3 regions of the Naumannella halotolerans genome follow, and region 2 is predicted to be linked to each of the others. Evidence: riboswitches for the same ligand, from Rfam matches in the RefSeq annotation. Region 2 holds a riboswitch; each other region holds the start of a gene.

Region 1 (6,044 bases), on a different contig from region 2:
CAGGCAGTCGGGCCACCTGGCCGAGGGCGTCGGCGAGCCGGGTCGGGTCGATACCGCCGAGGGCGACCAGGGTCGGTACGCCCACTGCCAGCACCCGTAGTCCGATGGCCAGCGCCAGTTCGATCGAGTTGTCGCTGATCACCGCCAGCAGGAACTGCGCATACACCTGTCCGCCCGGTGCGGCGTACAGCAGCATGCTGATCGCGCTCACCGGTGCAGCGATGAACAACGGCCAGCTGCGACGGATGATCGTCCGCGGGCCGATCCCGGCGACGGCGAACAAGATCAACCAGCTGACCAGGGCCACCGCGGCACTGACTGCATCGATGGTGGTCAGCATCGGGATCGTGTAGAGCACGGCGGCGACGAAACCGGTGACCGGGTTCACCGTGTCCGGCCAGGTCCGCCGGGGCGCGGTGTCGGCGACAGCGGCGCTCATGGCGTACCGTCCGCGGGTCCGAGCCGCAGGATCTGATCACCGAGGACGTCGATCAGGTCTGCATCATGGGTGATCGAGACCACCGCGCAACCGCGCCCGTCCACCAGCGCGATGATCAACCGCAGCATCGACTGCCAGGTCAGCCGATCCTGACCGAAGGTCGGTTCGTCGAGCAGGATCAACCGCGGAGCGGTGGCGAGCACGGTGGCCACCGACAATCGGCGCTGCTCCCCGCCGGAGAGGGTGAACGGGTTCGCCCCGGCCAGCGATTCCAGGCCCAGCTCGGCCAACAACTCCGCCACCCGGGTACGGATCTCCTCCGGTCCGGTCCGCACCGCCCGCAGGCCGACGGCGATCTCGTCCGAGACCGTGGCGGTGACGAACTGGTGGCCGGGCTGCTGGAAGACCACCCCGATCCGGGTGGCCAGCTCCCGGGCCCGCCAGCGGGCCGGGTCCGGACCGATCGGGCGCCGGCGCTCGAACCATCGTGTCCGGGAGCGGTCGACGACCTCCCCTTCGGCACGCAGCTGCGCGGTGGCCACGGCGGTTCCGGCGACCGGCGGCAACAACCCGGCCAGGGTGAAACCGAGGGTGGACTTGCCGGCACCGTTCACCCCGGTGATCACGGTCGACCGGCCGGCGTCGAGACTCACCTCGACCGGGTCGTGCACCCCCACGCCATCGCGTCCCGACACCAGCTCGGTGGCCTGCAGCAAGGGCACCGGGTTCGCCCGGCCGGGGCCACCGGAGGCTGTCGAGCGGGGTCGGCGGTCGATCGACAACGGCACTCCGGGCACCCAGACCCCGCGGGCGGCCAGCTGTTCACCCTCGGCGGCCAGCACCCGATCCGGCGGCCCCTCGGCGATCACCCCACCGGCCGGTTCGAGGACGACGATCCGATCGACCACCGGCAGCCAGGTACTCACCCGGTGCTCGACCACCACCAGGGTGGCAGAGCGATCGGCCAACAGGCGGTCGACGGCATCGCGTACCTCGATCACCCCGTCGGGATCCAGGTTCGCGGTCGGTTCGTCGAGCAGCAGCAGACCGGGCTGCATGGCCAGCACCCCGGCCAGCGCGAGCCGCTGCCGTTGTCCGCCGGACAACGCCTCGGTGGAACGATCCAGCGGCAGGTCGAGCCCGACAGCCTCCAGTGCCGCCGACACCCGACGCCAGATCTCGGAGCGCTCGATGCCCAGGTTCTCGCAACCGAAGGCGACGTCATCCCCGACCCGGGAGAGGATGGTGTTCGCCTGCGGATCCTGCAGGACCAGCCCGGTCCGCCCGGCTCCCGGATCGGGTCGCTGCCCGTCGACCAGGATCGAACCGCTCTCCTCCCCCTCGTCGGGCCCGCCGAGCACCCCGGCCAGGCCGGCCAGCAGGGTCGACTTGCCCGCCCCCGAAGGCCCCAGGAGCAGCACCCGCTCCCCCGGTTCGATCCGCAGGTCCACCCCGGCCAAGGCGGGGCGACGTCGGGAACCGTGCCGCCAGCCCCAGTCGGTGAGGTCGATCCGGGCACCGGTGCGGGTGCCGGGTACCTGATGGGCGCGAATACTCATCGAGTGGCGCAACCTCCAGCGGTGCGCACCGGGTTGATGATCATGAGAGTTTGCGTACCTCCCGACCGGCGGCGAACCGGTCCAGCACCCCGGTGGCGGCCAATGCCCTGGTGAGCAGCCAACCGATGAGTCCGGCCAGGATCGCGCCGGAGATCAACAGGCAGACCAGGTAGATCACCAAGAACTCCGGCGACTTCGCCAGGTTGCCGGAGACGAAGAGTTCCAGCACGAAGGCGCCGGCCGCGGCACCCATACCGGCCAGCGCCGCGACCACCAGCCCGAACCGACGATAGGCGAAGATCGCGAAGATCAACTCCGCACCGAGACCCTGGGCGATCCCGGAGTAGACGGTCTCGATCGACCACTGGCTGCCCAGCAGCATGGAGACCACCGAGGCCAGCAGTTCGACGAACAGCGCCGCGCCGGGTTTGCGGATGATCAGCCCGCCGAGCACGCCGCCGAGCAGCCAGATGCCGACGGCGATGCCGCCGATGCCGGGGGTCAGGGCGTCCATGGCGGTGAACCACGCGTAGCCGACGACGTTCCAGGCCACGAAGATCAAACCCGTGGCGACGCCGAGTACGGCGGCGACCACGATGTCGACCACCCGCCAGCGGTAGGAGGTGGGACGTCGTCGGTCCCGGGTGGTCGAGGAATCGGTGGGACTCTGGGTGGGCCTGGTGGACATCTGTGCCTCCATTCGAAGGGCACAAGGAGTTGCTCTCTCCCTGCGCCGGCATGATCCGGATCAGGTTCGACGGTCAAGGACGTTCAGCCCTAATCTCAGCCCGGTGTGCCGGACCCCCGTGGAACTGCCCACAGAGTACGCCGACCGGCGCCACGTTGGCCACCCGGGTGTTGCCCACCCTGGCCGAGGTGAACAATGGTCGTCGAGGATCACCGATCCGTCGGATCCCGGAGAGGACACCTTGGAACTGCAGCGGCTGGGCGCATCCGGATTGAAGGTCTCCCCGATCGTGCTCGGATGTATGAGCTACGGGCAGCCCGATCGCGGATCCCATCCGTGGAGCATGCCGGAGGCCGACTCGCGGCAGTTCTTCGAACGTGCCCTGGCAGCCGGGATCACCACCTTCGACACCGCCGACATGTACTCCCTCGGCTCGAGTGAGGAGATCACCGGCCGTGCCCTGGCCGAGCTCGCCGATCGCGAGGATGTGGTGATCGCCACCAAGGTGTACATGCCGATGAAGGAGAACGGTTACAGCAAGGGCCTGTCGCGCAAACACCTGCTGCAGGCGGTCGACGCCTCGCTGACCTGGCTCGGCACCGATTAGATCGACCTGTACCAGATCCACCGTTTCGACCCCGAGACGCCGGTGGAGGAGACGATGCAGACGCTGGACGACATCGTGCGCTCGGGCAAGGTGCGCTATCTCGGCGCATCCAGCATGGCGACCTGGCAGTTCGCGAAGCTGCAGTACACCGCCGACCTCGGTGGCTGGACCCGGTTCATCTCGATGCAGGACCAGTACAACCTGATCCAGCGGGAGGAGGAGCGGGAGATGTACCCGTTCGTCCTCGACCAGGGTGTGGGCGTACTGCCCTGGTCGCCGCTGGCCCGCGGCAAGCTGACCCGCCCCTGGGGTGAGAGCACCCACCGCAGCGAGACCGACGACGTGACCGCCTGGCTGTACCAGCAGGCGGCCGAGGCCGACCGGGCGATCGTCGAGGCCGTCGCGGCGATCGCGGCAGAACGCGGGGTCTCGATGGCCCAGATCGCGCTGGCCTGGGTACGCCAGCAGCCGGCCGTCACCGCACCGATCATCGGTGCCACCAAACCGCAGCACCTGGACGATGCCATCGCCTCACTGTCGATCGAACTCAGCGACGACGAAAGGGCGCTGCTGGAGGCGCCGTACACCCCGCGCAATCCCGAGGGCTACTGACCCGGGCTCAACCTCCCGTGATCCGCCTGCCCACCTCCGGTGCGGGGCGGGCAGGCGGTCTCGGCGTCGGATCTGATCCGGTCAGGCCTTCTTGTAGACCATCTGCTTGTTGCAGAACTCGTCCATGGCCAGCGGGCCCAGTTCACGACCGATACCGGAGCGCTTGACCCCGCCGAACGGCAGGAACTCGCGGGAGGCCTCCGGGGTGTTGATGTACACCATGCCGGCCTCCAGCCGGTCGGCGACCTTCTCCGCACGTCCGCGGTCGGTGGCGAAGACCGCCGACCCCAGCCCGAAGGGGGTGTCATTGGCCAGGGTGACGGCTTCGTCGTCGTCGGCGACCCGGAACAACATGAAGGCCGGGCCGAACAGCTCATCGTAGTAGCCGGCATTGCCTTTCTTCACATCGGTCAGCACGACCGGTTGCACATAGGCACCCGGGCCCTCGATCCGCTCCCCGCCGGCGAGCACCGTCGCCCCGTCCTTCACCGTCTCCTCGACCTGGCCGACGAACCGCTCGGCGGCCGAGATGCTGGACAGCGGGGACAGCTTGCCCGGATCGGCGTAGGGGTCGGCGGGGATCAGCGCCTTCGCCTTTTCGGCGATCTTGGTCGCCACCTCGTCGTAGATGTCATCCATGATGATCATTCGCTTGGGCGAGTTGCAGGCCTGGCCGTTGTTGCCCATTCGCGTACCGAACATCGTCTCGACGGTGGCGTCGATGTCATCGGTGTCCAGCACGACGAAGGGGTCGGAGCCGCCGAGTTCGAGCACCACCTTCTTCAGGTTCTTCCCGGCCGCGGCGGCGACAGCTGATCCGGCCCGCTCGGATCCGGTCAGCGAGACCCCCTGGTTCAGCGGGCTGGGCAGGATGACCTCGGACACCTGGTCATTGGTGGCATAGACATTGATGTAGGCATCGGCCGGCAAACCGGCGTCGACGAAGATCTGCTCCATCATTGCCGCCGACCGGGGACACTGCGGGGCGTGCTTCAGGATGATCGTGTTCCCCAGGGCCAGGTTCGGAGCGGCGAATCGCGCAACCTGGTAGTAGGGGAAGTTCCACGGCATGATCCCGAGCAGCGAACCCACCGGCTTGCGGAGCAGGTACGCCTGGTCGTCCCCGGCCGGCCCGCGCAGCAGCTCGTCCTCGATGAAGGCCGCCGCATTGTCGGCGAAGTAGTTGTAGATCCGGTTGCAGATCTTCACCTCAGCGACGCCCTCGGGGACGGCCTTGCCCATCTCCAGACCGATGATCCCGGCCAGTTCCTCCGCCCGCTCGGTGTAGATCTCGGCCACCCGGCGCAGGACCGCGGTCCGTTCCTCGACCGGCGTGTCCCGCCAGGAGAGATAGGCCTTGTGGGAGCGCTCGAGCGCATCCCGGATCTGCTCATCGGTCGCCGTCGGGAACTCCTCGACCACCTCTCCGGTGGCTGGGTTCTGTACCTGATACTCCGACATCGCTTCCTCCTGTGGTCGGCAACTGCGTCCACCGCTGCGATCGAGCACCACAACGTTGGAATGGCCTTCGATTGTCTCAAAGGTACGAACGGCCGACCGGCCCCGGGGGGCCCACAACCGGGGCCGATCATGATCAAACGAGCCGAGGCGGCGGCCGTTCGGAACCGCCCGGCTGGTGATCACCGGGCGAGGAGGACGCACCCGCCCCGGCACTCAGGCGGTCGAGCCGGGTTCCATCCGCGTACCCGTGGACAGTTCGGCGCCGCGACCGATCGTGGAATCCTTGCCGATCATGCAGATCTGGTCGTCGCTGAGTCGGGTACCGGAGGGTTCCTGCCCGACCCGCGCCTTGCGCCCGATGGTCACCCCGGTGTCGACGATCGAGGTGTGCACCTGCGCACCGGCCTCCACCAGGGTGTCACCGAACAGCACACTGTCCTGTACCAGCGCCCCGGCTTGCACGGTGACTCCCGGGCCCAGCACCGAACGCACCACCCGGCCGCGTACCACGCTGCCGAGACCGATCATCGAGTTCTCGACCGATCCGTTACCGCTGACCAGCCCGGCCGGACCACCGGTGACCGGCGCCAGGATCGGTCGGGAGGGGTGGGAGAACACGTCGACCCGGCCGGCGAGCAGATCGCGGTGGGCCTGCAGGTACGCCTGGGGGCGGCCGAC
Region 2 (6,044 bases):
ATGGAGGTGTGTGGGCTGGTCATCGGTCGCTGTCCTTCCAGTCGTTCTCGTCTTTCCAGATGTCGTGGCAGTGGTGCACGGGGCCGGGTCCGTGGCCGATGTGGAGCGCGTCGGCGGCCCGCAGGGTGCCGGTGAGCCAAGTCTTGGCCTGGCGGGTGGCCTCTAGCAGGGACCCGGTGCGCGGGGCGAGTGCGGCGATCGCGGAGGACAGGGCGCACCCGGTGCCGTGGGTGTTGACCGTGGCTACCCGCGGGCCGGTCAGCAGCTGCTCGCCCGCGTCGTCGAGCCACAGGTCGGTGGCGTGTGCGTCGCCGCCGAGGTGGCCCCCCTTGACCAGCACCCGCGCGGCGCCCAGCTCCCGGAGCGCGATGGCCTGGGCGCGCATGGTGTCGAGGTCTTCGGCGGGGTCGGCGTCGAGCAGCACGGCGGCCTCGGGGACGTTCGGCGTGATGAGGGAGACGTACGGCAGGAGTTGGCGCATCGGCTCGACGGCGTCCTCGGCCAGCAGCCGGGAACCGGCGGTGGACACCATGACGGGGTCGAGGACCACAACCGGCACCGCGTCGGAGCGCTTGTCGAGGAAGGCGAGGACGGTCTCGATGGTGGCCGCGGAGGCGAGCATCCCGATCTTGGCGGCGTCAACCGCCACGTCGTCTACGAGGGTGTCCAGCTGGGCGCGGACGAAGTCCGCGGGGACGACCTGGACACCGGTGACTCCCTGGGTGGACTGGGCGGTCAGTGAGGTGAGCACCGCGGTGCCGTAGGCACCCAGTGCGGAGAAGGTCTTGAGGTCGCCTTGAATACCGGCCCCGCCGGAGGGATCGGAGCCGGCGATCGTCAGCGCGATCGGTGGGCGGGGGTTCACGGTTGCCCGTCCCACGCGGCCCGCAGGCTCGCGGCCGCCACGGCTGGTTCCTCCGCGGCGCACACCGTCGAGACGACCGCCACGCCGGCGGCGCCGCTGTGGCGCAGCATGCCGGTGCGTTTCGTGGTGATGCCGCCGATGGCGACGACCGGCCACGGGCTCGCGGCGGCCACCGCAGCCACCCCGCCCGGGCCGATCGGAGTGCCGTGGTCAGGCTTGGTCGCCGTCGGCCACACCGGTCCAACGCCGAGGTAGTCCAAGACGCCGTCACCGAGCCCGCGTGCTGTGCGAACCTGCTCGATCGTGCTGACCGACAGCCCGACCATGGCGTCCGGCCCGAGCAACTGCCGGGCCTGAGCAGGCGGCATGTCGCGCTGACCGACGTGGACGCCGTCGGCGCCGATGTCCTGAACGAGGTGGACCCGGTCATCGATAATCAGCGGCACCCCGGTCCCCGCCAGCACCTCGCGGACCGCCACGCCGAGGGCGACGAAGTGGGCGTCGGTGGCGCCCGGGTCACGCAACTGCACCACGGTGACTCCGCCCGCGACCGCAGCCTGCACGGTCGCGGGCACCCCCCGTGGGCCGCACAAACCGGTGTCGGTGACCAGGTAGAGGCTGAGGTTCACCGGTCGGCGGGTCACCGGAGCACCACCTTCTCGGTCAGCTCCTGCGGGTTGAGGGTGGCGAGAGAGTCCAGCAGCGCAACGGCGAAGCTCCCCGGCCCGGCGGCACGCTCGGCCGCGACCTCGGCGGCCACGGTGTACGTCGCGGTCGCGGCCGTGGCGGCCAGGAGCGGGTCGTCGGTGGTGGCGGCGAAGGCAGCCATGAGCGCGCCCAGCGCGCACCCACCGCCAGTGACCTGGGTCAACCATCGATGGCCGTTGGCCACCCGCACCAGCCGGGTGCCGTCGGTGAGGTGGTCGACCTCCCCGGAGACCGCGACGATGGTGCCGTGCTCCCGGGCCAGCGCCCGGCCGGCGTCGAGGGCATCCTCGGCGGCGTCGACGCTCTCCGGACCCCGCCCACCGCTGCCCCCACCGGCGAAAGCGAGAATCTCTGAGGGGTTGCCACGGACGAGTGCCGGGGAGGCGTGGGCGAGCAGGTCGACGACAACCCGGCTGCGCCAGGCGAGCCCACCCACCCCGACCGGGTCGAGCACCCACGGGGTGCCGGCCGCCGCGGCGGCACTGACCGCGCCGTGCATCGCAGCCACCGTCGCCTCTTGGGGCGTGCCGAGGTTGACCAGGACCCCGTCGGCGACGGCGGCGAACGGCCCGGCTTCCTCCGGGTTGTCCACCATCGACGGACTGGCGCCGACCGCGAGCAGGACGTTCGCTGTCCACTGAGCGACGACGACGTTGGTCAGGCACTGCACCAGCGGGGCATGCCCGCGCATCGCAGCCAAGGCCTCGCCCACAGCGGCAGCATCGAGTGGGACAGTAGGGACGGAAGAAGGTGCCGACATCGGCGACGTTCCCTTCGCTAGTACGAACTAGATCAGGTTCAACGGGTGTGATCTCAGCCGTACCAGCACGGCACCCCGCGTCATTCACCAGCTTAACATCCGCACCGTTCCCAGCACCGTGCCCTCGCTTCAGCGATCGCAAAAGGGTCGCGCCTCGGACCGTCCGGGCGTGCTGTCACCAGTGCCCGGCTGCGCTACGGCGTTCCTTGGCCGCCGCAGCCCTCACCATGGCGCCTCACCAGACAACGGCTGCGCAACCTTAAAATGTGCAGTCGACTTCGGACACTCGTGCAGTGGACTTCGAAAACTGACAACCAAGCCATCACATCCACAGGGTAGGTGTCCGAAATGGCCACGAGGCACGGCTTGGTACACCTACTGATCTGGACAGGGATTATGAGACACTGGTGGAGGCTCCGGCAGGCCGAACGGCTCCGAGCTGGACAGGTGTCCGAGATCGACCGATTAGGTGACACCCGCAGCCGAGATCCGGCCGCAGGCTCACACTGTCACTCAACCAGTCACCTATTCTACGTGGCGCAGACCCCCTCCTCTCGTGCGAATGTGACAGGTGGCTTGCGCGTCACGGTCTGCTCGCCCGGCAGTCGCTCCCCGCCGCGGCCGGCCGCTGGAGCGACGCGGGACCAGGTCCGAGACCACAACCCCTGGCCCTCGCGCCACCGACGCAGCAGGACATAGATCTGCCGCAGGGACACCCAGCTGCTCGGCCGCCGCTTCCACTGCCTCCCCGCCGACCGTCCCGGCTTCGGCCAGCGGGCCGATCACCTCGGCTCGGCGGGCCGCCAGCGCCCACACCTCATCGGAGACGGTTAGCAGACCGCGCTCAGGAATCAGGTCATCGTCGACCGCTTCGTCGTGCACAGGACTATGGAACAACGTGCCGGTCGTGCACACGGGTACGGACAAGTCGGGAGATCACACTCCTGTGCACACAACGTCGAATGCCCAGGTCAGCTGTGCAGGCGACTTCGAACATTCACATCGAGGAGGAAGCTCTCTCGACGTACGGTGAAGGTTCCCCTTACGGGCATGCGATCTGGGCTGACGCCTGTGACCGAGTGTTCAGTGCGCGCTGTATAGTTCAGTCCATGCTGACTATTGCTTCGCGTCTCGACGTGATGAACCGCCTGGGTCGTGCACTGGCCGACCCCACTCGATCCCGGATCATCTTGACCCTGCTCGACCATCCCACTTACCCGGCGGAACTGGCCCGAGATCTGGACCTGACACGCCCGAACGTGTCCAACCACCTGGCATGCCTGCGCGATTGCGGGATCGTCGTCTCCGAGCCCGAGGGTCGTCGGACACGATATGAGATCGCCGATTCGCACCTGGCGCGGGCGCTGACGGCACTGGTCGATGCCACCCTGGCAGTGGACGAAGACGCCCCGTGCATCGATCCCGCCTGCTCGCTTCCCGGATGCGACGCAGCTGGGGAGGGCGCATGATCCTCACCTCGGTCTTGCAGGCGATGGGCCTGTTCGCAGCGACCAACATCGACGACATCATCGTGCTCTCCCTCTTCTTCGCGCGAGGGGCAGACCAGCGCGGCACTACCGCCCGCATTCTGGCCGGCCAGTACCTCGGATTCGCCGGCATCCTCGGTGCCGCGGTCCTGGTGACCATCGGTGCCGGAGCATTCCTGCCCTCGGCAGCCATCCCGTACTTCGGTCTCATCCCTCTGGGCCTCGGCCTCTGGGCCGCATGGCAGGCCTGGCGCGGAGACGATGACGACGATGACGACGAGGCCAAGGTTGCCGGCAAGAAGGTCGGCGTGTGGACAGTCGCAGGCGTCACCCTTGCCAACGGCGGCGACAACATCGGCGTCTACACCCCTGTCTTCCTCAGCGTGGAACCTCTCGCAGTAGTCGCCTACTGCATCGTCTTCCTCGCGCTCGTCGCGGTCCTGGTGGCCCTGGCAAAGTTCGTCGCCACCCGCCCCCCGATCGCCGAAGTGCTCGAACGCTGGGAGCACATCCTCTTCCCCATCGTTCTCATCGGCCTCGGCATCGTGATCCTCGTCAGCGGCGGAGCCTTCGGACTCTGACGTAGCGGCAGCGATCCAAACGGCCCCGACCGGGCGCACCCCTCTCGGTTCAGACCGCGACACCTACCTGCAGCCAGTCCTGCGTGATCGCGGCAACAAGACCGCCACGGAGCGCTGCAAAAACCCCGCCACCAAGCGAACGAAGCCACACCTACCCTGCATGCGCCGCTGACGCGGCGCCGGGCCTCCTGGCGAGGACCCGGCTGCGCCCGCAAGCGCCGATTCACCCGAGCACGGCTGCGAGGGTGCGCTGGGTCCTCCCTGACACCGAGGAGGACCACCATGGCCTGGACAACGATCCGCACCGCCGTCACGCTCGACCTGCCCGCCTTCGCCGAGCCGGTCGAGATCCACCACGACCCCGCGCAGCACGCCCTGCTGGCCCTGGACCCCGCCACCGGCGAGTCCGAGGTCCTGACCACCCGCTTGCCCGACTTCCCGCTGCTGCCCGACGAGGCCGTCGTCAAGGACTGGTCCGAGCACAGCGGGCTCCCCCGCGCCCTGGCCGAGGTAGGCGTCGTCGAGCTGCTCGACGCCATCGCCGTCGGGCCGTTCGCCGCCACGGCGCACCGCGTGCGCGTGCTGACCGCGGGGGATGCGGCATGAGCACGGCGACCCCCACGGACACTGGTGCTCCCCGGGTATGGCTCGGGTGCCTGGCCTGCTGCTGCAACGACGGGGCCCTGGTGGGCCGGTGGGTCGACTGCACCGACGTCGAGGACGTCACCCTCGCCGACCTCCACGCGGGCTCTGGGAGGCCGTACGCGGCCTGTGAGGAGGTCTGGGTGCTCGACCACGAGTTCGTGCCCGTCGAGGGCGAGTTCGGGCCTCTGGAGGCCGCTCAGTGGGGCCGGTGCTACGAGGAAGCCGGCTCCGACCGCTGGACAGCCGTGTGCGCGTGGGTCCGGTCGGGGATGCACGTGGTCGAGGGCACCGGCGACATCCCGAGCTTGGGCGACTTCGAGGAGCGCTACTGCGGGCACTGGGAGGGCTTCCGGGAGTACGCCGAGCAGCTCGCCGACGACACCGGGATGATGACCGGCTGGCCGGAGGAGGCCGTGCGGTACTTCGACTGGGCGAGCTGGACCCGTGATCTCGCGTTCGACTTCACCGTCGTCGACGCACCGGCGGGCGAGGGATACGGCGTGTACGTGTTCCGCGACCTCTGAGCTGCTCAGACGAGCTTAGAGGGCACGCCCACCTGCCTGGGATGCCGCGCGCAGGCCGGGGCCACCAGCTCGGTCAAGGGCACGCCGAGCGCGTGGGCGATGCCGTGGAGCGTGGAGATCTTCGCGGCCACGCGCCCGGCCTCGACCTCGATGATCGTCTTGCGGTGGACCCCGGCGGCCTCCGCGAGCCGGTCGATCGAGAACCCGGACTCCTTGCGCAGGCGCGCCACCTCCACGCCGAGGGCGCGCAGGTCTGGAGCGGGAGCAGGCATCCACCCAACTTCCCGCAGGCGCGTGCGTTGCACAGTAACCCAAACGCGCCTGTTTTCAGTACGCTGATCGGGAGTTCAACCGAACCATTGCCGAACGAAGGTGAACGACCATGTCCCACAGACCAACGATCCTGACTGCATCGGTCCTGCTGTCGCTGCTTGCCCTAGCGGGGTGCGCGGGAGGGTCGGGCGACCCGACGCA
Region 3 (6,044 bases), 240 kb from region 2:
TGGCGGTGCCGGCGGAGGTACCGCACCGGTGGACGTCAACGGTCCCGACTTCAGCGGTGTGGAGGCGGCCAAGTCGATCACCTTCTGGTCCAACCATCCCGGTGGTTCGGAGCAGATCACCCGAAGCCTGCTGGACGCCTTCACCCAGGAGTCCGGGATCGAGGTGGAACTGGTCACCGCCGGCGCCAACTATGAGGAGATCGCCCAGCGCTTCCAGACCGCCCAGGCCTCCGGTGACCTGCCGGATGCGGTCGTGCTGTCCGATGTCTGGTGGTTCCGCTACTACATGCAGCAGACGATCATCCCGCTGGGGACCGCGATCGAGGCTGCCGGGATCACCACCGCCGGTTACCGGGAGTCGCTGATCGGTGACTACCAGTACGACGGTGGCCAGTGGGCGCTGCCCTGGGCCCGCTCGACGCCGCTGTTCTACTACAACAAGGCGCACTGGGAGGCCGCCGGGCTGGAGGATCGTGCTCCGCAGACCTGGGCGGAGTTCGCCGAGTGGGCACCGGCGCTGAAGGAGGCCACCGGTGTCTCGGCCTATGAGTTCCCGGCCCTGGACGGGTACGCGGGCTGGATCCTGCAGAACCTGCTGTGGGGGTACGGCAGCGGCTGGTCGGCCGAGGAGTCCTTCGACATCATCTGCGACAACCCGCAGGCCGTCGAGGCCATCACCTTCGCGCAGAACTCGATCAAGGACGGCTGGGCCACGGTGGCCAGCCAGGCCGCGGTTGACGACCTGGCCGCCGAGGGCTGCAGCGCGACCATCGAGTCCACCGGTTCGTTGGTCGGTCTGCTGGACACCGTCGGTGACAAGTTCGAGGTCGGGGTCGGCTTCCTGCCCGGCGGACCGCAGGTGCAGACTCCGGTCTGCCCCACCGGTGGCGCCGGCCTGGGCATCCCCTCGGGGATCGATCCGGCCAACCAGCTCGCCTCGGCGATGATGATCGGCTTCCTGACCAACCCGGAGAACACCGTGAAGTTCTCCGCCGCCACCGGATACATGCCGGTGCAGACCGACGCCGATGTCTCCACCCTGTTGGCCGAGACCCCGCAGATCCAGACCGCGATCGATCAGCTCGAGGTCACCCGTTCCCAGGACTGGGCCCGGGTGTTCGTCCCCGGGGCGGAACTGGAGATGGCCAACGCCGCCGCGGCCGTGCTGAACGAGCAGGCCGATGTGCAGGAGACGCTGACCGGGTTGAAGTCGACCCTGGAGGAGTTGTACACCACCCAGGTGGAGCCGAACATCGGCTGAGCCACGGGAATCAGGACGAGACCCCGCCGGGGACCGGATGGTCGCCGGCGGGGTCTCGTCACTTCCGGTCCTGATCAGCCCGTACGTGCGGCCGGATCGAGGCTCGGGTCAGCGATGCCTGTCATCGGGGTCGGACGGTCGCTTCCCTGGGGCCGGCGGGCCGCGCCGGTTCGTCCCGCAGGCCCACCAGATGATCCACCGGACCGTTGCCGTGTCCCACGGCCAGCTGCCGGCCGGCGGAGATCGCCGCGGTCAGCCAGTCCTTCGCCTGCTGGGTCGCCAGCGCCCAGTCACCGTGGGCGGCCACCCGGGTGGCCAGTGCGCTGGACAGCGCGCACCCGGTTCCATGGGTGTTGCTGCCCGGCACCCGGTCACCGGTGAACTCGGTGACCACTCCGCGGTCGAGCAGCGCGTCGGTGACCACCAGTCCCCGCAGGTGTCCGCCCTTGACCAGTACCCGGACCCCGGACCGGTCGGCAAGACCGTGGGCCTGTTCCAGTGCCTCGGCCAAGGTACGGGCCGGGGCAGCGTCGGTGAGGACGGCCAGTTCGGGGATGTTCGGGGTGACCAGGTCGGACCGGGTGATCAGCTCCGAGACCGCGTCCTCGGCATCGGCATCGACCAGCCGGTCCCCGCTGGTGGCCACCATCACCGGGTCCAGCACGACCACCGGGGGCCGATGCCGGACCAACCATTCCCCCACCACGCGGGCGACCGCTGCCGTACCGAGCATGCCGATCTTCACCGCGTCGACGGTGATGTCGTCGCTGATCGCCTCAAGCTGGGCGCTGAGGAACTCCGGTGGTGGCACGTGGATGGCCCGGACCCCGGTGGTGTTCTGGGCGGTGAGCGCACTGATCGCCGCCATCGCGTACCCGCCGTTGGCGGCGATGCTCTTCAGATCACCCTGCACCCCGGCCCCTCCACTGGGATCGGAGCCGGCGATCGACAACACCCGCGGGATGCCGCTCACCCGTTCTCCCATCGGTCGGCCAGCGCACGGGCGGACCCTTCGGGGTCGGCACTGGCACAGATCGCCGAGACCACAGCCACACCGGCGGCCCCGCCGCGACGGAGCCCCGGCAGATCTTCGGACCGGATTCCACCGATCGCCACGCACGGCAGTGCGGTGGCGCCGGCGAGTCTGGAGAACCCGTCGGTACCCAATTCCGGCGGGTGGTCGGGCTTGGTGGCGGTGGCCCGCACCACCCCCACCCCGAGGTAGTCCACGGTGCCACCTGGCAGTGAATCCGCGGCCGCCAGCTGTGCCCGGGAGCTTGCCGTCAACCCGATGATCGGTTCGGCACCGAGGATCCGCCTGGCCGTCTCGGCGGGAAGGTCGTCCTGTCCCAGGTGGACTCCGGCCACGGCTGCCTGCTGTTCCCGGGCGGCACAGAAGATGTCCACCCGATCGTTCACCAGCACCGGTACCCGGTCACCCACGGTGTCTGCGATCCGGGTCACCAGGTCGAGAAATTCGCGAGCCGAGGCGGTCTTGTCCCGTATTTGCAGCACGCTCACACCGCCGGCGACGGCTCGCCGAACGGTCTCCAGCACACCGCGGTCACCACACTGGGCGGTGTCGGTGACCAGGTGCAGCTCGAGCCGTCCGGGCACCCGAGCCCGGCCGGGCACCGGTTGGCCGACGCTCATGCCAGTACCACCCGCTGCCGCACCTGGTCCGCCGTGAGATCGCCGAGCCGGTCCAGGAATGCCACCGCGAACGAACCCGGACCTGCTGCCTGCTCGGCGGCCAGTTCGGCGGCGATCGTGTAACAGGCCACCGCGGTCACGGTCGCATCGAACACCGTCGTCTCCTCGCTCACCGCCAGGAAGGCGGCCATCACCGCCCCGAGTGCGCAACCCCCACCGGTGATCCGGGTCAGCAACCGGTCCCCGTTGGCCACCCGGACGACGGTGCTCCCGTCGGTGACCAGATCGGTCGGGCCGCTGACCGCGACCACCCCACCGGTACGGACCGCAAGTCCCCTGGCGGCATCCAGTGCCGCTTCCGGCCCGGCCGTCGAATCGACTCCTCGCCCGCCACCACCGGCGCCGGCAGCGGCGAGGATCTCACTGGCATTACCGCGGATCACGGTCGGGCCGGCGGCCACCAGTTCGGCGGCCAGTGCGGTGCGGATCGGCAGCACCCCGGCCGCCACCGGGTCGAGCACCCATGGGGTCCCGGCCCGACCGGCGGCTGCGGCCGCCTCGACGGCGGCGGCCCGGTTCTCGGCCAGGGGTGTCCCCAGGTTGATCAACACCCCACCGGCGAGGCCGGCGAACATCCCGGCCTCGCCCGGGATGTCCACCATCGCCGGTGCAGCCCCGAGTGCAAGCAATGCATTGGCGGTGAAGTTGGTGACCACGGTGTTGGTGATCGACTGCACCAGTGGGGAGGTCGATCGGAGCCGATCGAGCAGCTCGGTGTGAATGGTCGGCGTCGTCGCGGGCGCATGGTCGCGCATACGGACATCCCTTCGCTAGTACGAACTAGATCAGGTTCAACGGGTGTGATCTCAGCACCGTGGCGCACCCCGTGTCACTTGCCCCACACCCTACGTCAGCACCCAGAGGCACGAAAGGGCCGGGACCTACCAGAGGTGGATCCCGGCCCTTCGCCGATCGATTCCGCCGGCCTCACGGCCGGGGCGAGCCCGAGATGATCAGGCTGCCGCCCGCGCCGACTCGGTCACCGGTTCCAACGCCGCGGCGACCAGTTCGGCCACATCGGTGGACGGGACGACGGTGATCGCCTCCAGCACCTCACTCGGCACCTCGTCGAGGTCGGGTTCGTTGCGCTTCGGTGCGAAGACCGTGCGCAATCCGTTGCGCTGGGCGGCGAGCAGCTTCTGCTTCAATCCGCCGATCGGCAACACCCGCCCGTTCAAGGTCACCTCACCGGTCATCCCGACATCACTGCGGACCCGACGGCCGGTGGCCATCGAGACCAGTGCGGTCACCATGGTCACACCGGCGCTCGGCCCGTCCTTGGGGATCGCACCGGCCGGAACGTGGATGTGGATCCGCCGGTCCAGCACACCGGGGTCGGTGATGCCGAGTTCGGCGGCGTGCGCCCGGACGTAGGACAGGGCGATCTGCGCCGACTCCTTCATCACCTCACCCAACTGACCGGTGAGGGTGAGACCTCGCTCGCCGTCGACGGCATTGGCCTCGATGAACAGCACGTCGCCACCCAGTCCGGTGACGGCCAGACCGGTCGCAACCCCGGGCACCTCGGTACGTTCGTCGGACTCCGGAGTGAACCGTGGCCGCCCCAGGAAGTCCTTCAGATTGCCCAGGTCGATGGTGATCGCTGCCTCCGCCCGGCCCTGAGCGATCTTCGTCGCCGCCTTCCGCAATCCCTTGGCCAGCAGCCTTTCCAGCTGCCGCACGCCGGGTTCACGGGTGTAGTCGGCGGCGATCTCCCGCAACGCCTCGTCGGTGAAGATCACCTCCTCGGCATCGAGTGCGGCCAGTTCCCGCTGCTTCGGCAGCAAGAAGTCACGCGCGATGTTGATCTTGTCATCCTCGGTGTAACCGTCGATCGTCACCAGTTCCATCCGGTCCAGCAGCGGCTCGGGGATGTTCTCTATCACGTTCGCCGTGGCCAGGAACAACACATCGGACAGGTCGAGATCGACGTCCAGGTAGTGGTCGCGGAAGGTGTGGTTCTGCGCCGGGTCCAAGACCTCCAGCAGCGCCGAGGACGGGTCACCCCGGTAGTCCGAACCCACCTTGTCGATCTCGTCCAGCAGCACCACCGGATTCATCGAACCCGCCTCGCTGATGGCACGCACGATCCGACCCGGCAGGGCTCCGACGTAGGTACGCCGGTGACCGCGGATCTCGGCCTCGTCCCGGACTCCACCCAGGGCGACGCGGACGAACTTGCGGCCCAGGGCACGGGCAACCGACTCCCCCAGGGAGGTCTTGCCGACACCGGGCGGCCCGGCCAGCGCCAGGACGGCACCGGAGCCACGCCCCCCGACCACCTGCAGCCCACGCTCGGCCCGCCGCGACCGAACGGCCAGGTACTCGATCATCCGGTCCTTCACGTCATCCAGACCGTGGTGATCGGCATCCAGCACCTCCCGCGCCGCGGCGATGTCGGTGTTGTCGGTGGTCGTCTGTCCCCACGGCATGTCCAGGATCGTGTCCAGCCAGGTACGGATCCAGCCGGCCTCCGGGGTCTGGTCCGAACTGCGCTCGAGCTTGTCCACCTCACGCAGCGCGGCCTCGCGTACCTTCTCGGGCAGGTCGGCCTGCTCGACCCTGGTCCGGTAGTCCTCCGCACCATCGGGTTCGCCCTCGCCGAGCTCTGCCCGGATGGCATTGAGCTGCTGGCGCAGCAGGAACTCCCGCTGCGACTTCTCCATGCCCTCGCGGACATCGTCGGCGATCTTGTCGTTGACCTCGGCCTCGGCGATCTGGTTGCGAGTCCACTCGATCAGCGTCTGCAGCCGCTCGGCGACCTCGGGGGTCTCCAGCAGTGCGCGCTTCTGGTCGTCGGTCAGCCAGCTGGCGTACCCGGCGAGATCGGCGAGCTGATCGGGATCGGTCACCCGCTGCACGTTGTCGATCACCTGCCATGCGTCACGGCGCTGCAGGGTCGCGATCACCAGTGACTTGTACTCCTTGGCCAGCTCGCGCAGCTGCTCGTCGGGTTCGGTCACCGGCACATCCTCGGCCTCCACCCACAGGGCACTGCCGGGCCCGGACACACCGGAGCCGATCTTCACCCGGCGTTCGGCACGCAGGACCGCGGCTTCGGCGCCGTCAC

Evidence for each region. A riboswitch is a leader RNA that binds a small molecule or an ion and turns the genes downstream of it on or off. The one in region 2 is predicted to bind thiamine pyrophosphate.
Region 1: it holds a riboswitch for thiamine pyrophosphate, as region 2 does, so the genes downstream of both, CLV29_RS11515 (ECF transporter S component) here and thiM (hydroxyethylthiazole kinase) in region 2, are expected to answer to the same signal.
Region 3: it holds a riboswitch for thiamine pyrophosphate, as region 2 does, so the genes downstream of both, thiM (hydroxyethylthiazole kinase) here and thiM (hydroxyethylthiazole kinase) in region 2, are expected to answer to the same signal.

The regions. Positions count from the first base shown of each region.
Region 1 covers NZ_SOAW01000002.1:73,864-79,907, forward strand. Annotated here, with positions in the region: gene CLV29_RS11505 (energy-coupling factor transporter transmembrane component T family protein) at 1-439, opposite strand, end outside; gene CLV29_RS11510 (ABC transporter ATP-binding protein) at 436-1,998, opposite strand; gene CLV29_RS11515 (ECF transporter S component) at 2,039-2,686, opposite strand; TPP riboswitch at 2,706-2,816, opposite strand; partial or broken gene CLV29_RS11520 (aldo/keto reductase) at 2,976-3,905, shown strand; gene CLV29_RS11525 (NAD-dependent succinate-semialdehyde dehydrogenase) at 3,987-5,366, opposite strand; gene CLV29_RS11530 (glucose-1-phosphate adenylyltransferase family protein) at 5,580-6,044, opposite strand, start outside.
Region 2 covers NZ_SOAW01000001.1:1,098,915-1,104,958, reverse strand. Annotated here, with positions in the region: gene CLV29_RS05175 (TenA family protein) at 1-23, opposite strand, end outside; gene thiD (bifunctional hydroxymethylpyrimidine kinase/phosphomethylpyrimidine kinase) at 20-865, opposite strand; gene thiE (thiamine phosphate synthase) at 862-1,494, opposite strand; gene thiM (hydroxyethylthiazole kinase) at 1,506-2,333, opposite strand; TPP riboswitch at 2,325-2,421, opposite strand; gene cmtR (Cd(II)/Pb(II)-sensing metalloregulatory transcriptional regulator CmtR) at 3,443-3,802, shown strand; gene CLV29_RS05145 (cadmium resistance transporter) at 3,799-4,401, shown strand; gene CLV29_RS05140 (hypothetical protein) at 4,684-5,007, shown strand; gene CLV29_RS05135 (antirestriction protein ArdA) at 5,004-5,570, shown strand; gene CLV29_RS05130 (helix-turn-helix domain-containing protein) at 5,576-5,842, opposite strand; gene CLV29_RS05125 (hypothetical protein) at 5,953-6,044, shown strand, end outside.
Region 3 covers NZ_SOAW01000001.1:1,338,239-1,344,282, forward strand. Annotated here, with positions in the region: gene CLV29_RS06175 (ABC transporter substrate-binding protein) at 1-1,261, shown strand, start outside; gene thiD (bifunctional hydroxymethylpyrimidine kinase/phosphomethylpyrimidine kinase) at 1,383-2,234, opposite strand; gene thiE (thiamine phosphate synthase) at 2,231-2,914, opposite strand; gene thiM (hydroxyethylthiazole kinase) at 2,911-3,729, opposite strand; TPP riboswitch at 3,720-3,811, opposite strand; gene lon (endopeptidase La) at 3,928-6,044, opposite strand, start outside.